3 regions of the Paenibacillus sp. 01T442 genome follow, and region 1 is predicted to be linked to each of the others. Evidence: predicted binding sites of a transcription regulator. Region 1 holds the regulator's gene; each other region holds the start of a gene.

Evidence for each region. The regulator LexA, encoded in region 1, represses DNA repair genes until DNA is damaged. The targets are predictions, from matches to a motif close to CGAACATATGTTCG.
Region 2: the regulator LexA is predicted to act here: its motif matches at 4,318-4,331, upstream of recA (recombinase RecA).
Region 3: the regulator LexA is predicted to act here: its motif matches at 4,123-4,136, upstream of AC1DLM_RS32845 (YhjD family protein).

What each region holds. Positions count from the first base shown of each region.
Region 1 covers NZ_JBFTPF010000026.1:18,514-24,038, forward strand. Annotated here, with positions in the region: gene metH (methionine synthase) at 1-63, opposite strand, end outside; gene AC1DLM_RS19550 (1,2-dihydroxy-3-keto-5-methylthiopentene dioxygenase) at 279-818, shown strand; gene AC1DLM_RS19555 (HAD family hydrolase) at 902-1,696, opposite strand; gene AC1DLM_RS19560 (DUF896 domain-containing protein) at 1,738-1,923, opposite strand; gene AC1DLM_RS19565 (LysM peptidoglycan-binding domain-containing protein) at 2,068-2,469, opposite strand; gene lexA (transcriptional repressor LexA) at 2,615-3,232, shown strand; gene AC1DLM_RS19575 (aminopeptidase) at 3,303-4,541, opposite strand; gene glnA (type I glutamate--ammonia ligase) at 5,190-5,525, opposite strand, start outside.
Region 2 covers NZ_JBFTPF010000089.1:670-7,309, forward strand. Annotated here, with positions in the region: partial or broken gene AC1DLM_RS30980 (RodZ domain-containing protein) at 1-220, shown strand, start outside; gene AC1DLM_RS30985 (YajQ family cyclic di-GMP-binding protein) at 366-857, shown strand; gene rimO (30S ribosomal protein S12 methylthiotransferase RimO) at 986-2,314, shown strand; gene pgsA (CDP-diacylglycerol--glycerol-3-phosphate 3-phosphatidyltransferase) at 2,311-2,895, shown strand; gene AC1DLM_RS31000 (competence/damage-inducible protein A) at 2,981-4,231, shown strand; gene recA (recombinase RecA) at 4,401-5,444, shown strand; gene AC1DLM_RS31010 (regulatory protein RecX) at 5,520-6,212, shown strand; gene rny (ribonuclease Y) at 6,595-6,640, shown strand, end outside.
Region 3 covers NZ_JBFTPF010000112.1:4,020-10,334, reverse strand. Annotated here, with positions in the region: gene AC1DLM_RS32880 (hypothetical protein) at 62-667, shown strand; gene AC1DLM_RS32875 (DoxX-like family protein) at 685-1,014, shown strand; gene AC1DLM_RS32870 (DUF4166 domain-containing protein) at 1,011-1,691, shown strand; gene AC1DLM_RS32865 (hypothetical protein) at 1,736-1,990, shown strand; gene AC1DLM_RS32860 (hypothetical protein) at 2,114-2,401, shown strand; gene AC1DLM_RS32855 (hypothetical protein) at 2,781-3,242, shown strand; gene AC1DLM_RS32850 (hypothetical protein) at 3,379-3,945, shown strand; gene AC1DLM_RS32845 (YhjD family protein) at 4,160-4,528, shown strand; gene AC1DLM_RS32840 (DNA polymerase IV) at 4,567-5,793, shown strand; gene AC1DLM_RS32835 (YhjD family protein) at 5,790-6,293, shown strand.

The sequences.
Region 1 (5,525 bases):
CATGGCACCATCTAGGATCATAATCTTCTTCTTAAGCTGTTCTTGAATCGGTGGTTTCTTCATGGCAAGGCTCCCTTTCAACTTTTCCTAAATCAGGATTAAAAAAAACGACAAATTATGTTAAGATTTAGTGTAACAGAATACGGCTTCTATGAAAAGATTTTGAATTATGAATAATCCCTATAGGTTTTATCGGAAAAACTTATATCCTTCCATCGACAGTAAGCTTGATATCCTCTATAATATGGTTATATTTATTAATGAAAGAGGGATGTAACGTGGCACAAATTAGAATTCGAAATACCAATGAACGTATCGAGGGCGAAGCAGAAGTTAAAGCCTTCTTAGATAGTCAAGAAGTCGTATACGAGCATTGGGATGCGAACAAGCTTCCAGTAGCACTTCGCGAGAAATTCATTCTTAGCGATGATGAAAAAGCAGAGATCATTTCCACTTATGAAGCTGAGATTAAGGATCTAGCTGCTAGACGCGGCTATGAAATTTGGGATGTCATCTCCTTATCTGATGTTACCCCGAATATTGAAGAGCTTCTGAAAAAATTCGAACAAGTGCACACGCACACCGAAGATGAAATCCGAGCTATCGTTTCTGGAAAAGGAATTTTCATCATCAAATCCGAAGAACTTGGCTATTTCGATGTTGAACTTGAGCCAGGTGATGTGATCTCTGTTCCTGAGAACACGAATCATTTCTTCACCTTGATGGATAATCGTGAAATCGTTGCTGTTCGCCTTTTCATCGAAAAAGATGGCTGGGTAGCTTACAACATTGATGATCCTGACTTTATTAAAGCTTAATTGTTAAGTTAACACAATAAGCCCAATAGCACTTTAGACCATTGTGTCCAAAGTAGCTGTTGGGCTTTATTCTTTATTCGAAATTAACCGTTATTGATGATTGGTAAAATTTCTTGAAGACGCGTCACTTCATAAGCAGGTACGATCTCATCGCCACTTTGAAGCCCATGATGATTAATCCAAATGTTACGCATACCAATGCTTCCTGACCCCAAAATATCTGTCGTCAGTTTGTCCCCGATCATAATACCTTCATCCACACTAATCTCAAGCAGACCCAATGCATAATTGAAGATAGCCGCTGCTGGCTTCCCTTGTCCAAATTCTCCAGAAATCACGATGTGATCAAAGTAAGAAGCAATCTCAGGAACCCCTGCTAATTTCTCTTTCTGTAAATCCGGCGAGCCATTCGTTAAAAGAAGAAGCTTGTATTTGCCTTTCAACTCGTCTAGTACGCGGAATGTTTCTTCATATACATAGGGACGACTGCGGCGTTCGGCTGCAAACAATTCACCTAGCTTGAACCCTAACTCACGATCTTCGATCCCTAGTCCTGCAAGTCCTCTAGTCCATGATTCTGTGCGATAGCCAGGTGCTAGCTTCTGTAATTTACGGAAGTTTTCGTCCTCACCTTGCGTGAAATTGGCCCACAGTCCTTCAAACGGGTTAATCCCAATCATTTTGGTAAATGGGAACGTCTCGAATGATTCATATAAACTCCTTGCTTCCTTTCGAACAGATGCTTCTAATTCCTCTGGGTTCAACCCATTGACTTGCTTCGCTGCTTCTGCGCATGTTGCAGCAAAAGCTTCCTCCACACTACGATCGTCCCATAACAGYGTATCATCCAAATCAAATAGCACAGCTTTCAACGTCATCATTCATTTCCCCTTTGAATGTAGTATCTATGTGTGTAGGCTTATTTCTCTTCGTCAGTAAACTTAATGGAATCTAGTTGAACCTTTAGGTTCCCCCTGAAGGCATTAATATAGATTTTCCTTAGCTCATTTCGCTCATCAATCTCTGCATCCGTTAGGCCAACTGTCTTCGCCTTTCGAGCTAGTTCATTGATTCGCTCAATCGTCTTATCCATGCTGTCACTCATTGTAATCCTCCCAGTCAAAATTTCAATATGAGTATTACTTTGCCATCACCGAATAGGATTGTCAAGGATACAAAGCAAAGAGACATAGCAACAGACGACTATGTCTTAAACAAACATCTATATAGTGAACTAAGAATTATTTCATTAAGGTAGTAATAGAACTTGCCCCTCTTGCAGTGAACTGTTCGTTAAGTGATTAAATGCTTTCAATTTTTCGACGTAGGAACGCGTGTTCTCACCCTTCTTTTTGTGAGTTTCTGCAATTCCCCATAGCGTATCACCACTTTGAATAACAACTTTCTCGTTTTGAGTATCTTTCGCTAATGGTTGCGCGGAAGTGATTGGTGTAGACACGGTAACAGTACCATCACCTGCATAGGCTTGTACGATCGCACCGAACGACAACACTGTTCCAAGAATTACTGCTATCAGTATGAAACGAAGAAGTAGCTTCGCATAACCGCGTTTAATCGTCATCCCTTTGGATGCATGAGCAGTACCCCGAAGTGTTGTTGTTCCGTTAGATTGTGAATAAGCCATATACATAAAATTCATCCCCCAAACATTTGTTCTGATATTAGAATAACACGAACACATGTTTGAGTCAACCGTTTTTCGAACTTATGTTTGTACGAACTCGGGTTCTATGTTATACTTTGGGTAATGATTCCCAGTATTGGAGTGATATCTTATGAGTAAAATTTCGCAGCGTCAACAAGCAATAATGGAATTCATTAAGAACGAAGTGAAAGATAAAGGCTACCCTCCTTCCGTTCGAGAAATCGGCGAAGCAGTTGGACTAGCCTCTAGTTCTACTGTGCATGGCCATTTGGAACGTCTTGAGAAAAAAGGCATGATTCGTCGAGATCCAACCAAACCGCGTGCTATTGAAATTCTAGGGCTTGATGGTGCTGAATCCCAATTCGCCGTCTCCGTCGCTCGTGTTCCCCTTGTTGGTAAAGTAACGGCTGGTGTTCCTATTACTGCCACTGAGAATATCGAAGATTATTTCCCTCTTCCTTCAAGCATGGTTGGTGATAACAACGTGTTCATGCTTAGCATTATGGGTGACAGTATGATTGAAGCTGGTATTCATAATGGCGACTATGTCATCGTTAAACAGCAACAAACAGCGAATAACGGTGATATCGTTGTCGCAATGACAGAAGATGATGAAGCTACAGTTAAGCGTTTCTACAAGGAGAAGGATCATATTCGCCTTCAACCGGAGAACTCCGCTTTACAACCAATTTTATTGAAAAATGTAACGATCCTTGGTCGTGTCATTGGTTTATTCCGAGATATGTAAGAACGGCAGACACCACAAAAAAGCAAGGCTCCCAAAGTGGATTAACACTTGAGAGCCTTGCTTTTTGCATTTAAAACGTCAATACCCAGTTCCCCGCACGGAAGATCGGTTCGATCGTCCCATCTGCAAGTTCTCCATCGATTTCAAGCTCAGCAGAACCAATCATAAAATCCACATGAATCAAGGAGCTATTCCCTCCGCGAGCCTTCAACTCTTCATTCGATAACTTAGTGCCATCCTTTAAATTAATCGGATAGCAACTACCCAGCGCTAAGTGACAGGAAGCATTCTCGTCGATGCCTGTGTTGTAGAAAATACGATTTAAATTGGAAATCGGGGAATCAAACGGCACGAGTGCAACCTCACCTAAATACCTCGCGCCTTCATCCATATCAAGTAATCGTGCCAAATGGTCATAACCAACCTCCGCTTGGAAGTCCACAACCTTGCCCGCTTCGAACGTAAAGGTAAACCGGTCCACTAAAGCACCATTAATATTCAAAGGCATTGTACTCGCTACCGTACCACTAACACCTGTTCGGTTTGGGATGGTGAACACTTCCTCCGTTGGCATATTCGCTACATAACGGATACCGCGAGCGTTCTCATTATCCCCACCTAGCCAAATGTGTCCTTCTGGCAGTTCAACACGCAAATCCGTACCCGTTGCTCGATAACGTAGAGCTTTATAGCTTCTTTCATTCAATAAGCTATGTGTCGCCTTCAGCGTATCCAAATGGGACTGCCAAGCTGCTACGGGGTTCTCTTCATATACACGGTTAATTTGGAAAATAGCATCCCACATCGCAGGAATACGCTGCTCCTCTGGCAAATCCGCATACACAATCGAAGCCCAAGCTTCAGTTGGTGCTTTAATTAAACACCAGCTAAACTCACCTGTTCGTACATAGTGCTGATACTTGGCTCTTGCCGTTGATGCGGCTTTGGAAGCTCTTGAAATCAGGCTGGCATCAATGCCATCGTACAGATTCGGATTCGGTACCTTAATGTTCAATAAGGCCCCTCCGTTTTCAACAAAACGTTCAAGCATCGTCGTATACCACTCCGGGTAGTAGTCCATTGAATCTTCTGATGCATAATCAAATTTATTTCGCGTAACGACATCATCCTGCCAATGCACATGGACAAAATTCGCTCCAGCCTCATACGCTTTCTGAACGATTAATCTTGTTAAATCCAATGTTTCTATGGGAGCTTCAACCAACAAATCTTGGCCTTTATTCAAGTTAACCCCGATTCGAATCACTAACTCTGCATACTTTTCTAAATTTCGATTGAAATTGTCCATAGTTCAATTAGTCTCCTTCGCGTTAAAAAGCCMATCAGTTCATTCTATGCGTGACCGACGGGCGTTAAGTATCTAGTTGTCCTTCTAATCATACAATACCMCCTTAGAGGTTGGCAATGTAGCATGAACAGCATTCGATAAGGAGATTTCTATCAAAGTCGCTCGTGAATACGTGTTATGAACTTCGGGAAGGTCAACATTCTTTGTGGATGAGAGTGGTACGAACGCGTATTCTCGTCACACAGTCGTTTTTAGCAGAGTTGTAGCTTAGATTGGCTAGTGTAATGCTGCACAAACTTGAATTAACTGGAAAATCTACAGCTATTATCGATGAATTTCCTCGAAAACTCGTTTTAGATGGAAAACATGAAGGTAATTCTGCCACTTTTGATCAAATCGAGTAATATGGTTAAAATTAACTGTAGGTAATCCATCTATTCTGGATTTGATCGGAAAATCCAGAATTTTAACTGTAGAAAATCCATTTATTTGCCGGAACACGAGATAATTACAAAACTCTCCCCCCGCAACTCTACTCGCAACCAACCTGCCACACATCACCACGCCCAATGGAGAAGCATCTCTCGCCTCAAACAGTGTCAAAAAGAAAAACCCTCAACGCTTACAGCGCCGAGGGTTTTAATCATTTTAGTACAGAGACAGATATTGATCTCTCTCCCATTGGTGAACTTGCGTACGATACATATCCCACTCAATTTCTTTCAACTCGTAGAAATGCGCTAGCGCATGCTCACCAAGTGTGTCGCAAACGACATCGTCACGAAGCAACTCGTCTAGTGCTTGTTTCAAGTTAAGAGGCAAGCTAGGAATGCCTTCAGCTTCACGCTCTTCTTCCGTCATCACATAAATGTTGCGATCTGTTGGCGGAGGAAGCTGCATTTTGTTCTTAATGCCATCCAAACCTGCTGCAAGCATAACCGCAAGTGCAAGGTAAGGATTTGCCGCTGGATCCGGGTTACGAAC
Region 2 (6,640 bases), on a different contig from region 1:
GATCGCTGTTAATGCACTTACCCCTGAGGGTGAGAAGGGGGAGTTGCTAAGACAGAAACTGTATAATTCCGGTGATACGGATACATTTGATTTAGCAAGTTCAGCTTTTTTGAATGTTGGTGCAGCTAGTGCATTGCAGCTCATGGTCAATGGCACTCTCGTACCTGTTGGCGATACGCCGAATCCGAAGCGGGTTCAACTGAATTTGCAGAAAAGCTAGCAATTTGCCAGTTCCTGCGCTTTCCCGGGTAATGAAAATAGTTTGATGGGAAATATTCGATGCCATTGGCGGTTGGATATTTCCTTTTTTATGTGTTCTTGCTATAATGCTATTGTAATTTGATGGAAGGGATGTTGGGATGTAGATGAGTTCAGAGAGTTCATTTGATATTGTATCCAAAGTGGATATGCAAGAACTGAATAATGCGATTCAACAAGCGGAGAAAGAGATGTTGACCCGTTTTGATTTTAAAGGAAGTAAAAGTAGCATTAAATTAGATAAAGATCAGCTTGTTGTCACTTCGGATGATGAGTTTAAGCTTCAGAACGTCCTTGATATTATGCATGCAAAAATGACCAAACGTGGAATCTCGATTAAAAATCTCGAATATTCCAAAGTAGAGCCAGCAGCTGGTTCTACAGTTAGACAGAAAATCAGCATGAAACAAGGTGTCGATCAAGACAACTCCAAGAAAATTAATATACTGATTCGTGATTCAAAATTGAAAGTGAAAACTCAAATTCAAGGGGATCAAATCCGTGTAACCGGGAAGAGCCGTGACGATTTACAGGCTGTTATCGCGTTGCTTCGGAAAGCAGATATTCCATTGGATTTGCAGTTTGTTAATATGAAATAATCAGGAATATATGCTTACTTGAAGGAAAACCCCCTGGATGCAGGGGGTTTTTACATTTTGACACCCCTATTGGCTTGTATTATACTGGTAGGGAGTGTTTTTTAGGACTATTGGAGGTTGTTTCTTTCATGACAGAAAAGGTTAAAGTAGTTACTCTCGGATGCGAGAAGAATTTAGTTGATTCCGAGATTATGTCAGGTTTAATTCATGGCCGGGGTTTCCAACTTGTAGACAACAAGGAAGATGCTACAGTCATTATCGTGAACACTTGCGGGTTCATTGATGCAGCTAAAGAAGAATCCGTAAATACAATTTTGGATATGGCAGAACTGAAACAAACAGCGAATCTCAAGGCGCTAATCGTTTCAGGCTGTTTAACACAACGATACAAAAAGCAGTTAATGGAAGAGATGCCTGAGATCGATGGCATTGTAGGTACGGGTGATTTTGATAAAATTAATCACATTGTGGACGAAGCGCTTAGAGGGAAGAAACCGGTTCTAGTAGGGAATCCGGTATTTAACTATGACGCTGACCTTCCTAGACTGATGACGACTCCTCGTTATACAGCCTATGTGAAAATTGCAGAAGGTTGCGATAACGCTTGTACATTCTGCTCCATTCCAATTATGCGCGGTGCTTTTAAGAGCAGAAGCATGGAATCGGTCGTTGCAGAAGTTGCTAACCTTGCGGCTCAAGGCGTTAAGGAAATTAGCTTAATTGCCCAAGATTCCACAAACTATGGAACGGATATTTATGATAGCTTCATGCTTCCTACCTTGCTGAACAAAGTAAGTGAAGTTGAAGGCATTGAGTGGGTACGTCTGCACTATGCATACCCGGGCTTCTTCAGTGATGAACTGATTGAAGTGATGGCAACGAATCCTAAAGTATGCAAGTACATTGATATGCCTTTGCAGCATAGTGAAGATTCTATTCTTAAGCGTATGCGTAGACCAGGCCGCCAAAAGGATACGCGAGAACTCGTTCGTAAAATTCGCGAAGCGATTCCAGATGTTGCTTTGCGTACGTCGCTTATTGTTGGTTTCCCAGGTGAGACTGAACAAGATTTTGAGAACTTAAAACAATTCGTGCGTGATGTTCAGTTCGATCGTCTTGGTGTGTTTGCCTACTCCAAAGAAGATGATACGCCAGCAGCAAGACTGCCGGATCAAGTGCCTGATGATGTGAAAGAATACCGGGCTAACGCAATTATGGAAATTCAACGTGAAATTTCAAATATTCGCGGCGGTCGACGTATTGGGCAAGAAATTGACGTGCTTATTGAAAGATACGATGGCAGAAGCGACGTATATATTGGGCGCTCCCAATTCGACGCACCTGAAATTGATGGTGAAGTATTCGTTTCGAATGCCAAATTGAACATTGGAGAACTTGCGAAAGTTCGTGTTACCCACTCCTATGAGTTTGACTTATCCGGGGAGGTAATTGCATGAACTTAGCTAACCGCATCACCGTAGCGAGAATTTTATTAGTACCCATCATCATGTTCTTTTTGTTGATTAAGGTAAAATTTCCTCAAATACGGATAGAGGAGTTTAGCATAACGTATAATCAAATTATTGCTGCTTTAATTTTTATTATTGCTGCGAGTACAGATAGCTTAGATGGTTACATTGCTAGGAAACGTAATCTTGTTACGAATTTGGGCAAGCTTTTGGATCCATTGGCAGACAAGCTGCTTGTTACCGCTGTACTTGTTTCATTAGTAGAAATGGATAAAGTTGATGCTTGGATCGTTATTGTCATTATTAGCAGAGAATGGGCTGTGACTGGACTTCGTCAAATTGCCCTCTTAGAGGGTACAGTCATGGCGGCCAGCAAATGGGGCAAAGCGAAGACCGCGGCTCAAATTACAGCCATCATTGCACTGCTGATTAATAATTTTCCATTTACGTTTCTAGATTTTCGCTTTGATGTTATAGCTAGTTGGGCTGCAGCAATTATTACCGTTTATTCAGGTGTGGAATATTTCGTTAAAAATAAACATGTCATAGACTTTTCTGAAAAGTCATAGTTCCATTAAACTTTACCTCTAAACGCGGTCGATCAATAACGAGCGATCACGTTAGAGGTTTTCTCATTTTAAGGAGGGTGCATAAATGAAAGCAGAAATCATTGCGGTAGGAACAGAACTGTTGCTTGGTCAAATCGTGAATACCAATGCGCAGTTTATTTCTAGAGAATGTGCAGCACTAGGGATTGATATGTACTTTCAAACGGTTGTTGGAGATAATGAGCAGCGCTTGTTGGACAGCCTTCGATTAGCTGCTTCTCGAGCTGATGTTGTGATCTGTACAGGAGGATTAGGGCCAACGCAGGATGATCTGACTAAGGATGTATTAGCTACACTGACTGGCCGTAATCTGGTGCTTCACGAGCCTTCTATGGAGGCTATTTCTGAGATGTTTGCTTCTAGAGGGATTCATATGGTGGAAAGCAATCGTCGTCAAGCGCTTATGCTAGAAGGAAGCGATCCCTTACATAACGAGACAGGTTTGGCTGTTGGAAATGCGCTCACATTCGAGGGGGCACATTTCGTGCTTTTACCGGGACCTCCGAAAGAAATGAAGCCGATGTTTACCAAATATGCGATGCCTTGGCTTCAATTACGAATGACAAATGAAGTTCCGCTGTATTCGAAAATGTTGAAGTTTGCAGGCATAGGTGAGTCCAATTTGGAGCATCAGTTGTTAGATTTGATTCAATCACAGACTGACCCGACAATTGCTCCTTACGCCAAAGAAGCTGAAGTAACAATACGATTAACAACGCGTGCCCATGCGGCAGCAGAAGGCGAGCTGAAGCTGGAAGCGACGGAAGCCGAAATTAAGAAGCGCCTTGGTGAGTATCTATATGCGGATCAGGACGTCCCTATTGAAACGGTAGTCTTGCAATTGCTGGCAGCCCGCAAGAAGACGTTAACAGTCGCTGAGAGCTGTACGGGAGGTTTGCTCAGTGATTTAATAACGACAGTACCAGGTAGCTCAGAAACTTTCTTAGGCGGGATTATCGTTTACTCAAACGCGTTAAAACATAAGCTGCTCGGTGTGCCAATGGATATTTTGGAGGGGGAAGGTGCTCCGGGTGCTGTTAGCAGCGAAACAGCGGTCATTTTAGCCGAACAGTTGCTAGTTAGGACTGGTAGTGACTTTGGCATCTCCGTGACCGGTGTGGCGGGTCCAAGCCCGTCTGAAGGGAAGCCTGTAGGGCTGGTCTATGTGGGATTAGCACAAAAGCATGCGAAGACGGAAGTGTTTACTCTCCAACTTTCAGGCAATAGGGAGTCAATTAAATTAAGAGCTGCTAAACGTGCACTCTATCAATTATGGAAACAGTTGAAAGAAAACTAGAAATCCTCTATAATCAGAGTTAGTTAACGGAAGAACCGTAGCAAAGCGATAACTTTGTTACGGTTTTTTGTTTGTTYGCAAAAAAACGAATGTATGTTCGAAAAAATGCTTGGCAAACATGCCAAAACAAGTTATCATATACCTATAATGATAGAAGGAAGTGGTCGTTTTGTCAGATCGTCGTGCCGCGCTAGATAATGCATTACGTCAAATTGAGAAACAGTTCGGAAAAGGCTCCATTATGAAACTTGGAGAATCTACTCATATGCAAGTTGAAACGATTTCTTCGGGCGCACTTGCTCTGGATATCGCACTTGGAATAGGTGGATTCCCACGCGGAAGAATTATTGAAGTTTACGGACCAGAGTCATCAGGTAAAACAACTGTAGCTTTACATGCGATTGCTGAAGTTCAAAGAGTGGGTGGACAAGCTGCCTTTATCGATGCGGAGCATGCGTTAGATCCTTCTTATGCAAGCAAGCTTGGAATTAATATAGATGAATTATTGCTTTCACAACCAGATACAGGTGAGCAAGCACTTGAAATCGCTGAAGCGCTTGTTCGTAGTGGTGCGGTAGATATTATTGTTATCGACTCCGTTGCAGCACTAGTACCGAAAGCAGAAATTGAAGGCGACATGGGGGATTCTCACGTAGGTCTTCAAGCACGTTTGATGTCACAAGCGCTTCGTAAGCTGTCTGGTGCAATCAATAAATCTAAAGTTATCGCTATCTTCATCAACCAATTGCGTGAAAAGGTTGGCGTTATGTTCGGAAATCCAGAGACTACTCCGGGTGGACGTGCATTGAAGTTCTACTCTTCCGTTCGATTGGATGTTCGTCGTATTGAAACGATCAAGCAAGGCAATGACATGGTTGGTAACCGTACGAGAATTAAGGTTGTTAAGAATAAAGTAGCACCTCCATTTAAACAAGCTGAAGTCGATATTATGTACGGTGAAGGTATCTCACGCGAAGGTAGCATTATTGATATCGGAACTGAGCTGGATATCGTGAATAAGAGCGGCGCTTGGTATTCGTATGAAGGTGAGCGTCTTGGCCAAGGACGTGAGAACGCGAAGCAATTCTTGAAAGATAACAAAGCGATCTCCGAAACGATTGAGCTAAGAATTAGAGAAAATAGTAATTTGATTAAAGTTGTTGGTCCGAACACGGATGAAGAAGAAGACGAGTTGGAAACAGCTTTTGAATAGGTTTGAAAAATAGGATGGATGAAGCACCTTAACCTTGTGTTGGGGTGTTTTTTCTTCATTTGGGGGATTGTTGAGATGAATCACGAAGAGGAAGAATTACAAGTAATAACCAAAGTGGAAAAACAAAAACAAGGAAGACATCGCTATAACATTTATCTGAATGAGGAGTACGCTTTTTCTGTTCATGAAGATATTCTGATCAAGCATCGTTTGAACAAAGGAGAATCCCTATATCAGCAAGCGATTGAAGCTATCATTTTAGATGAAGAGCGAAATATGGCCTATGTAAAAGCTCTCCATATGGTAGGGAGACGTCCGCATTCCCTATCTGAGGTGAAACGTAAATTGAAAGAGAAAGGTTTTGAAGCGCCTATTATTGATTGGGCGAGTGACAAGCTAATTGAAAATAAATACGTCAATGATGAAGAATTCGCTAAGATGTGGACGGACAACCGAGTAATTTCTCAACGCAAAGGACGTAATCTGATTCGACAAGAACTTCAACAAAAAGGGATTCATCAAGATGTGGTTAAAAGTACCATGGAGTTGATTAATCCAGAGGATGAGTATGTCGGGGCACTGAAAATAGCGAGAACGAAATGGAAGCAAACTTCGGGAAAACTAATGGATAGAAAGCGTAAAACTGCGGCATTTCTAATGCGAAGAGGTTACACGGGTGCCATAGTTACTAAGGTTTTGGGGCTCATAAGTAATGAATCAGACGAGGAAGAGATGGAGTTTATGGAGGATGGATTCGAGGATAATTAATCACGTTAATTAGTTTTGAAGAAACTTAATGACATTAACTATTTGCGATTGTGTTTTGGGTCTAAATAATCAACTCTAGGACATTCGCTTGACAAGCTTCTTCGACAAAAGATAAAATAACAGTGTATATTTTCATAATGTATTCAAAATCATACTAAATTTCATTGATTTTGAGAAGACAGCTGTAAAAACCGCCAATTTTTACACTGTTGATTATGGATTATTAGCACTATGGTGCCCTAACGCACTGTGCGCATTCATTTAAAAGCCATACTCTTACATTTTAAGGGTATGTATGACTAGTCAAACAATTGAATCGGATTAAAAAACCGAAGGTACCCCAGGCTAACACCTTGGAGAAACCAACGAGGAGGTGAACAAGATGATGACTGCCATCTGGATCGCGATCATTCTCGTTGTTGGAGCTG
Region 3 (6,315 bases), on a different contig from region 1:
TTTCAGATTAAGAAGGAATTAGTTGGAATTTATCGAAATAATGTGGAAACAGGAGGTAGCCATGATCAATAGAAAACCCATTTATGTAGAAATTCTTATGAAGGTACCAATGGAAACATTGTGGACATATACGCAAACACCTAATTTGCATCAACAATGGGACTTAAGGTTCTCAGAGATTACATATATTCCTAAATCCAATGAAGAACATCCCCAGCGCTTTTTATATAAAACCAAAATCGGTTTTGGGCTTTGTATTGCGGGAGAAGGCGAATCGGTAGGTAACAAAGAGAAAGACGGCATTATGACCTCTACCCTGAAGTTCAGTTCATCTAATCCCATCTCGTTAATATCTGATGGAGCCGGCTTTTGGCGTTATGTGCCTACAGTTGATGGAATCCGTTTCTTAACAAGATATGATTATAGAACTCGTTTTGGCGCATTTGGCACATGGATCGATGGATTCATATTCCGACCGATAATGGGGTGGGCGACAGCATGGAGTTTTGACTGTTTGCGTCTTTGGCTAGAGCAGGGGATTTCTCCATCTGTATTGATCAGGCGTTCAATTTCGGAGATTGTGATAACAATAAGCTTATTTAGCATTTGGGTGTACCAAGGACTTGTACCAAAGACTTGTACCAAAGACTTGTACCAAAGCTGTTAGTTCCAGATTCGGGGGAAATGGACATTTTAACGAGTATCCCAGGTATTGCTGACTACGGAAGGCTACTCCTGATTTTGATGGGATTAGGAGAAATCGTAATCGGATTCTTGTTTCTTATTTTGAGCGGCAAAAACCGAAGAAGACTGCATAAATTCAATATCATGGTTTTAATTCTTCTTGGATTAAGTGCGGCATCACATCCAGCGACCTACGTAGCGCCTTTCAACCCAATTACTCTGAATATGGCGATGATGGCCTTATCGATAACCAGTCTGCTAAACGTAACAGAGCTTTCAAGTGCTAAAAGATGTCTCCGAAATTCACCTGAAAGGGGTAACCAAACATGACCTCAATCTACGAAAAGGCCCTCGGTGAAGATTTTGCCAAGCTCCATCCTCAGATCCAAAAACGATTTAGCTTCGAAAGCGAAAATCAAATAGCGTCTATTGGAAAAGGAGTTATGGAACATGTTTGGTATGGTAAATGGTTTACACTTCCGTTCCTAGCACTAGGTACTTGGCGAAACATCCTTTTTCCGCAGGGTGGTAAGCATATTCCTTTCACGATCGAGAATTACGCATACAGGGATAGCTTTGGGCGAGAGACTGTTACTTGGATTCGGACATATCAATTTCCAAACCGAGTCAGACGTTTTGATGCTACGATGATTTACAGTGAAAAACGACGCAAAATTATCGATTATTTAGGTACTCACCAGCATTTGGCAGTGGAAATCGATATGTTTGTTGCGGAGAATGGCGGAATGGGGCTACTTTCTGGGAAACAATTTTTTTATGAGGGGATTCTGGGCTTTCGGTTTCCAATGATATTCTCCGGATATGCTGATGTCTGCGAGTGGTACGATGATGAAAAAGGAAAGTTCCAAATAAATGTGCAAGTGAAAAACAGATTTTTTGGACCGCTATTTGGCTATCGTGGATCCTTTGATGTTGAATATGTCACGACAAATAACCGCGACATTCCACAGCACGTGAAGCCAGTGCGGGAAGAGAGACGTGAGTAACCTGTTAGCAAAGTCATTTAATAAACTAGGTAAAGGAAATTATTATGAGAGCAGTAGTGAAGAAATCAGTGATTGTTTATGGGATTTTGGGATTAGTAATAGGATTATGTATGTTTATTTATTCAATAAGTTCTAATGATTTTGTTTTCAATGTAGGCGATAAAGAAGTTCACGGATATCAGGGAGGATTACTATCGATATTTTTTATGCCAATAATAATGGCTGTAGTCGGAGCTGGACACGGAGTAATGTTTTGGTTCCCGATCGTTTATATATCTCGAAAAATAACAAACAAATAAAGATTTCAAAGCACAGCGGCTGCTCTTTTTCTTTAAGTAACGGGCAAAATTCCAACAATATATACATGTTATGTGAAACAATACGGTTTCAATAAAACGAATTGAACATCTTTGGAGGGTGAAATGGGCTACATTTGTCCAGTTTGTGGTTATGATGAATTAGAAAAACAAACATATGATGAGAAGGGTAATGAATCTTTCGAAATATGTGTATGCTGCGCTTTTGAGTTTGGCGTGGATTGCATGCTTTATACCTTTGAAACATATCGTACGGAATGGTTATCAAATGGTGCGAAATGGTTGTTACATGCTACTAGACGTAGTGGTAACTGGAGCGCAGATGAACAATTAAAGAATATTGAAAAAATCAAAACAATGTACATCCCGTACAATCGGCCACCAAAGCCTTAAGCTAACGCTACCAGCTTATTTTATTGTAGATAAAGGACAATAAAGATGCAAAAAAGTATAAACTTACTGAAACTATTAGTCGCTCTTATACCAAGCTTAATCTTAATTTTCTTATTACTTAACTTTTTCCCAAACACAGGATTAGGTAGAATCATCGCGCTTCCGTTTATTTTAGTCATAAACACGGTCTTGATAACTATAGGAATAACTTTTATTCATCGATTGAATCAATCTCTAATAATTGCTACCTGGATTTTGATTTTACTATTTACTTTGGTGATTACCATTTTGATCTATCCTCAAGAATATGGTCCAAGTGTAATTCATCAATTGTGGAATAAGATGACCATCGGGCGATGATCCAATCAAAGGGGATACTATGGGAAAAACTTTGTTGTCCGAAGAAATGGCGGAGCAAATAGAAAGAAGAGTAAGAAATGTATGGGATATTAATAAAGCTTATTGGTATCCCTTATTTAATTGTAAGAGAAACGATGTAATAGCCTTTGATTCAGAATACATTCACATATCAGCGAGATTAAAGTTATTAAAGGAAATATTTAAAGAACATCGTATAGAGACAGCGTATGAATTAAAGGAAGATGGTTCATTCTTTTTGATTTCTGATTTTTTTGAGTACGAAATGTGGGATAAAGAACCGTATTTTGAGGTTAGTGAATGTTATTGGTTTGATAATAACATGGATTGGATTATTTACGTCTCCCATGAGGGTACAACTACTTTTGGTGGTGAGTGGCTTCGGTCAAAAATCAAGGAAAAGTGGAATGATTGGAGAAATCATATTTCATGGGATATAAAAAATCAAGATAGCTTACGCTAAGCGTAAAGATAGAAGGCTGCTGGTAGATCAGGTCAGTTCCTCGCCGCGTGAACTGTCAGTTATTTTCACTAAAAAAGGAAGTTGGATATAAACTTTGAATAACTTTAAAGTATGAACTTCAGGGATGGTGAGGGGTATGGACTTTGAAAAAATAGAGCAATCCTTATATAAAATTATTGATCAGAAGCCAGTGCTACACAGCGGAATTGAGTTAATATTGAGCGAGCTTACGAACTTTGAACTTGAGAAAGATGAGTTGAAACGGATAATTGCTGGATCATTCAGCGAATTTCAGAGTTTTCTTAGCTCTATCTTCAAGAAAGATCCTCTCCCAAGTACAATAATAGCTCTTAATCTGGGTATTTTTGAAAGTAATGAAGGAACAAGATATTACATATCCGGTTCATCTGAATGGAATAAGGAAGGTTCAGATTGGGCTTGTAACAACGACTATTTTCCAGAGCAAAGGTACATTGATTTGTTAATACACAATAAGATGGATGAGTTATCAGAGGAGAACTATGATGCTTATATTTTTCTTGCACTAAGTATTGCAGCATTGTACCTGATTGAATTTTTTAAGAATAATAAAGACCAATTCATTAATTTTTATAGACCCAAATTATTCATAGCGACGGGCTTTGACGATGGCGATATTTATAACATCGGTAAGGTTGCTTCCGAAGGAGTAATTGCTACATAATGCAAGGCAGACTAAGCTAACGCTGTATGATATTTCAATAAACTAGTTTGAATAACTTGAAGAGATTTGCTTTTACCCAGATAGTTCATCTGGGTTTTTGGTGTTTTTATCCATTGCTAAAAATATTTAAAAATTCCCTTGCATAACGAATACGTGTTCGGTATATAATATGTAATACGAATACATGTTCGTATTTTGGTGGTGTGATAAAAAAGTGATTAGTCAAAGAATTGAAACTGAAGAGGATATTCAAATCATTAAAGAGTGCACTTTGTTACCTATTTTGCTGGATATGTTAGTAAGAGATATGGATGAACTAAAGATTTACAGGGAAAAAATTGTATACAATCATGTTCTTTTTTATCTTAAAGAAGTGGAGCATTCGATTTATCCTGAATTACAAAGCATTAAAAGAAAGATGAGAACACAGGATATTATGGTTTTGAACACAGAAATGAATTCATTGGGCATTAATGTTGAATATAAAGTGCGCGGTTATATCCACCATTTCACAATGTTGAGGAGTTTGGTTAAAGCAGAGCTAATGACCATGCTAATGAATATGCGGAGGCGGTTAGGGTGAAGGAAGAACGTGAGAAAATTGTTCTATTAGCGGATTGCATGAGCTTCTACGCCAGCGTTGAAAAAGCGGATCACCCAGGATGTAAAAATAAACCTGTTGCTGTGGCTGGGTCTGTTGAACGCAGATCAGGAATAATTTTAGCCGCTTGCCCGATTGCAAAAAGTTATGGAGTAACTACGGCAGAGCGTCTCGGAGAAGCTTTAAATAAATGCCCAGATCTCGTTGTCATGCGTCCACGCATGCAGCATTACATTGATGTTTCGCTGATGATCACGAAGATTTATGAAGAGTTCACTGATCTCGTTGAAGTCTTCAGCATTGATGAGCAATTTTTAGATGTTACTGGAAGTGTACCTTTTTTTGGAGATCCTGTAACGATTGCCAAGTCGATTCAGCAAAAAGTTCTAAGTCAAACAGGGGTGTGGGTAAGAGTAGGTATAAGTTCTAATAAGATACTTGCTAAAATTGCAACTGATATATGGGCAAAGAAGAATGAAAGTGGCATTTTTACTTTGCCCAAAACAGAAGTTGAAGCCTTTTTGTGGCCGCAACCAGTAAATAAGATGTTCGGTGTCGGCTCGCGAATGACAGCACATTTTGCTCGCCTTGGAATGACTACGATTGGTGATATTGCCAGAACACCGCTACCGCGTCTTAAGGATAAATTTCGTGCTCGCTTTGGGAAGCAATCAGATATTCATGCTGAAGTCATGTGGAGAACCGCGAATGGCTTAGATGACTCTCCCGTCACACCTGGCACTTTTAATGCTGCTCCCAAATCAGTCGGCCACATGATGACTTTGCCGAGAGACTACACTGAAAGTATTGAAGTTGACACGATTCTTCTCGAACTCACAGAGGAGGTTTGCCGAGATTGCCGTCGTAAAGGGTATATGGGCAGGGTTGTCTCAGTTAGCTGCATGTGCAGTCCTTACGAAACACCTACTGGCTTCTCACGGCAAATGAAGATGCCTGATCCAACTAATAACACGAATGCAGTATACGAAGCCGTCAAGATACTATTCTATCGTTACTGGGACAAAATGCCGGTACGCCGCGTAGGAGTGACTCTTAGTAACCTTGTAGATGATGAGGGATATCAATTGACCCTCTTTGAAGATCAGGTGAAGTCAAGAGCTTTAGATAAGGTCACTGACAAAATAAAGGATCGTTACGGCAGTMCTGCTATTGTAAGGGCATCATCGCTTACTACTGCAGGGCAAGCAGCAGATAGGTCGATGAAAATCGGAGGGCATTACAGATGAGTAAAAAGCTGGAAAAGAACGGACTGTGGGAATCTAGCCGAATGATGCTTCCACAACATAAGGAGGCATTTCAGAACAGACTTAGCGATAAAGTAGTTCAACATGGCCGTCCAACAACGGAAGAAATCAATATGATGAGAGATTATGCTTTATTGCCCATCATACATTCGATTATTTTGAAAAAGGCCCGAGAGGTAGAGGGGTCTTCCGAAACGTTACGAGTGCTCTATTCTAAAGTTGCAAAGGTGCTTGCCAAAAACATTCATGCCGATTTATTAAAAGTAAAAAGAAGCTTAATGGAAAGAAATATCCGCATTTTTGAAGAGGAAAAAGATGATCGGATGATCCGCTATAGATATAACTACGGAGGGTATGAAGATAGTTTTACAATCACTAGAGATTATATGCGTGCAGAAATAGGTGTGAGGATCGGACGTTATGCCGATGGTCTTGTAACTAATATGTACGGCGCGGCAAGATTCAATGAGAAACAAATATAAGCCATGAAGAAGCCCGATGGAG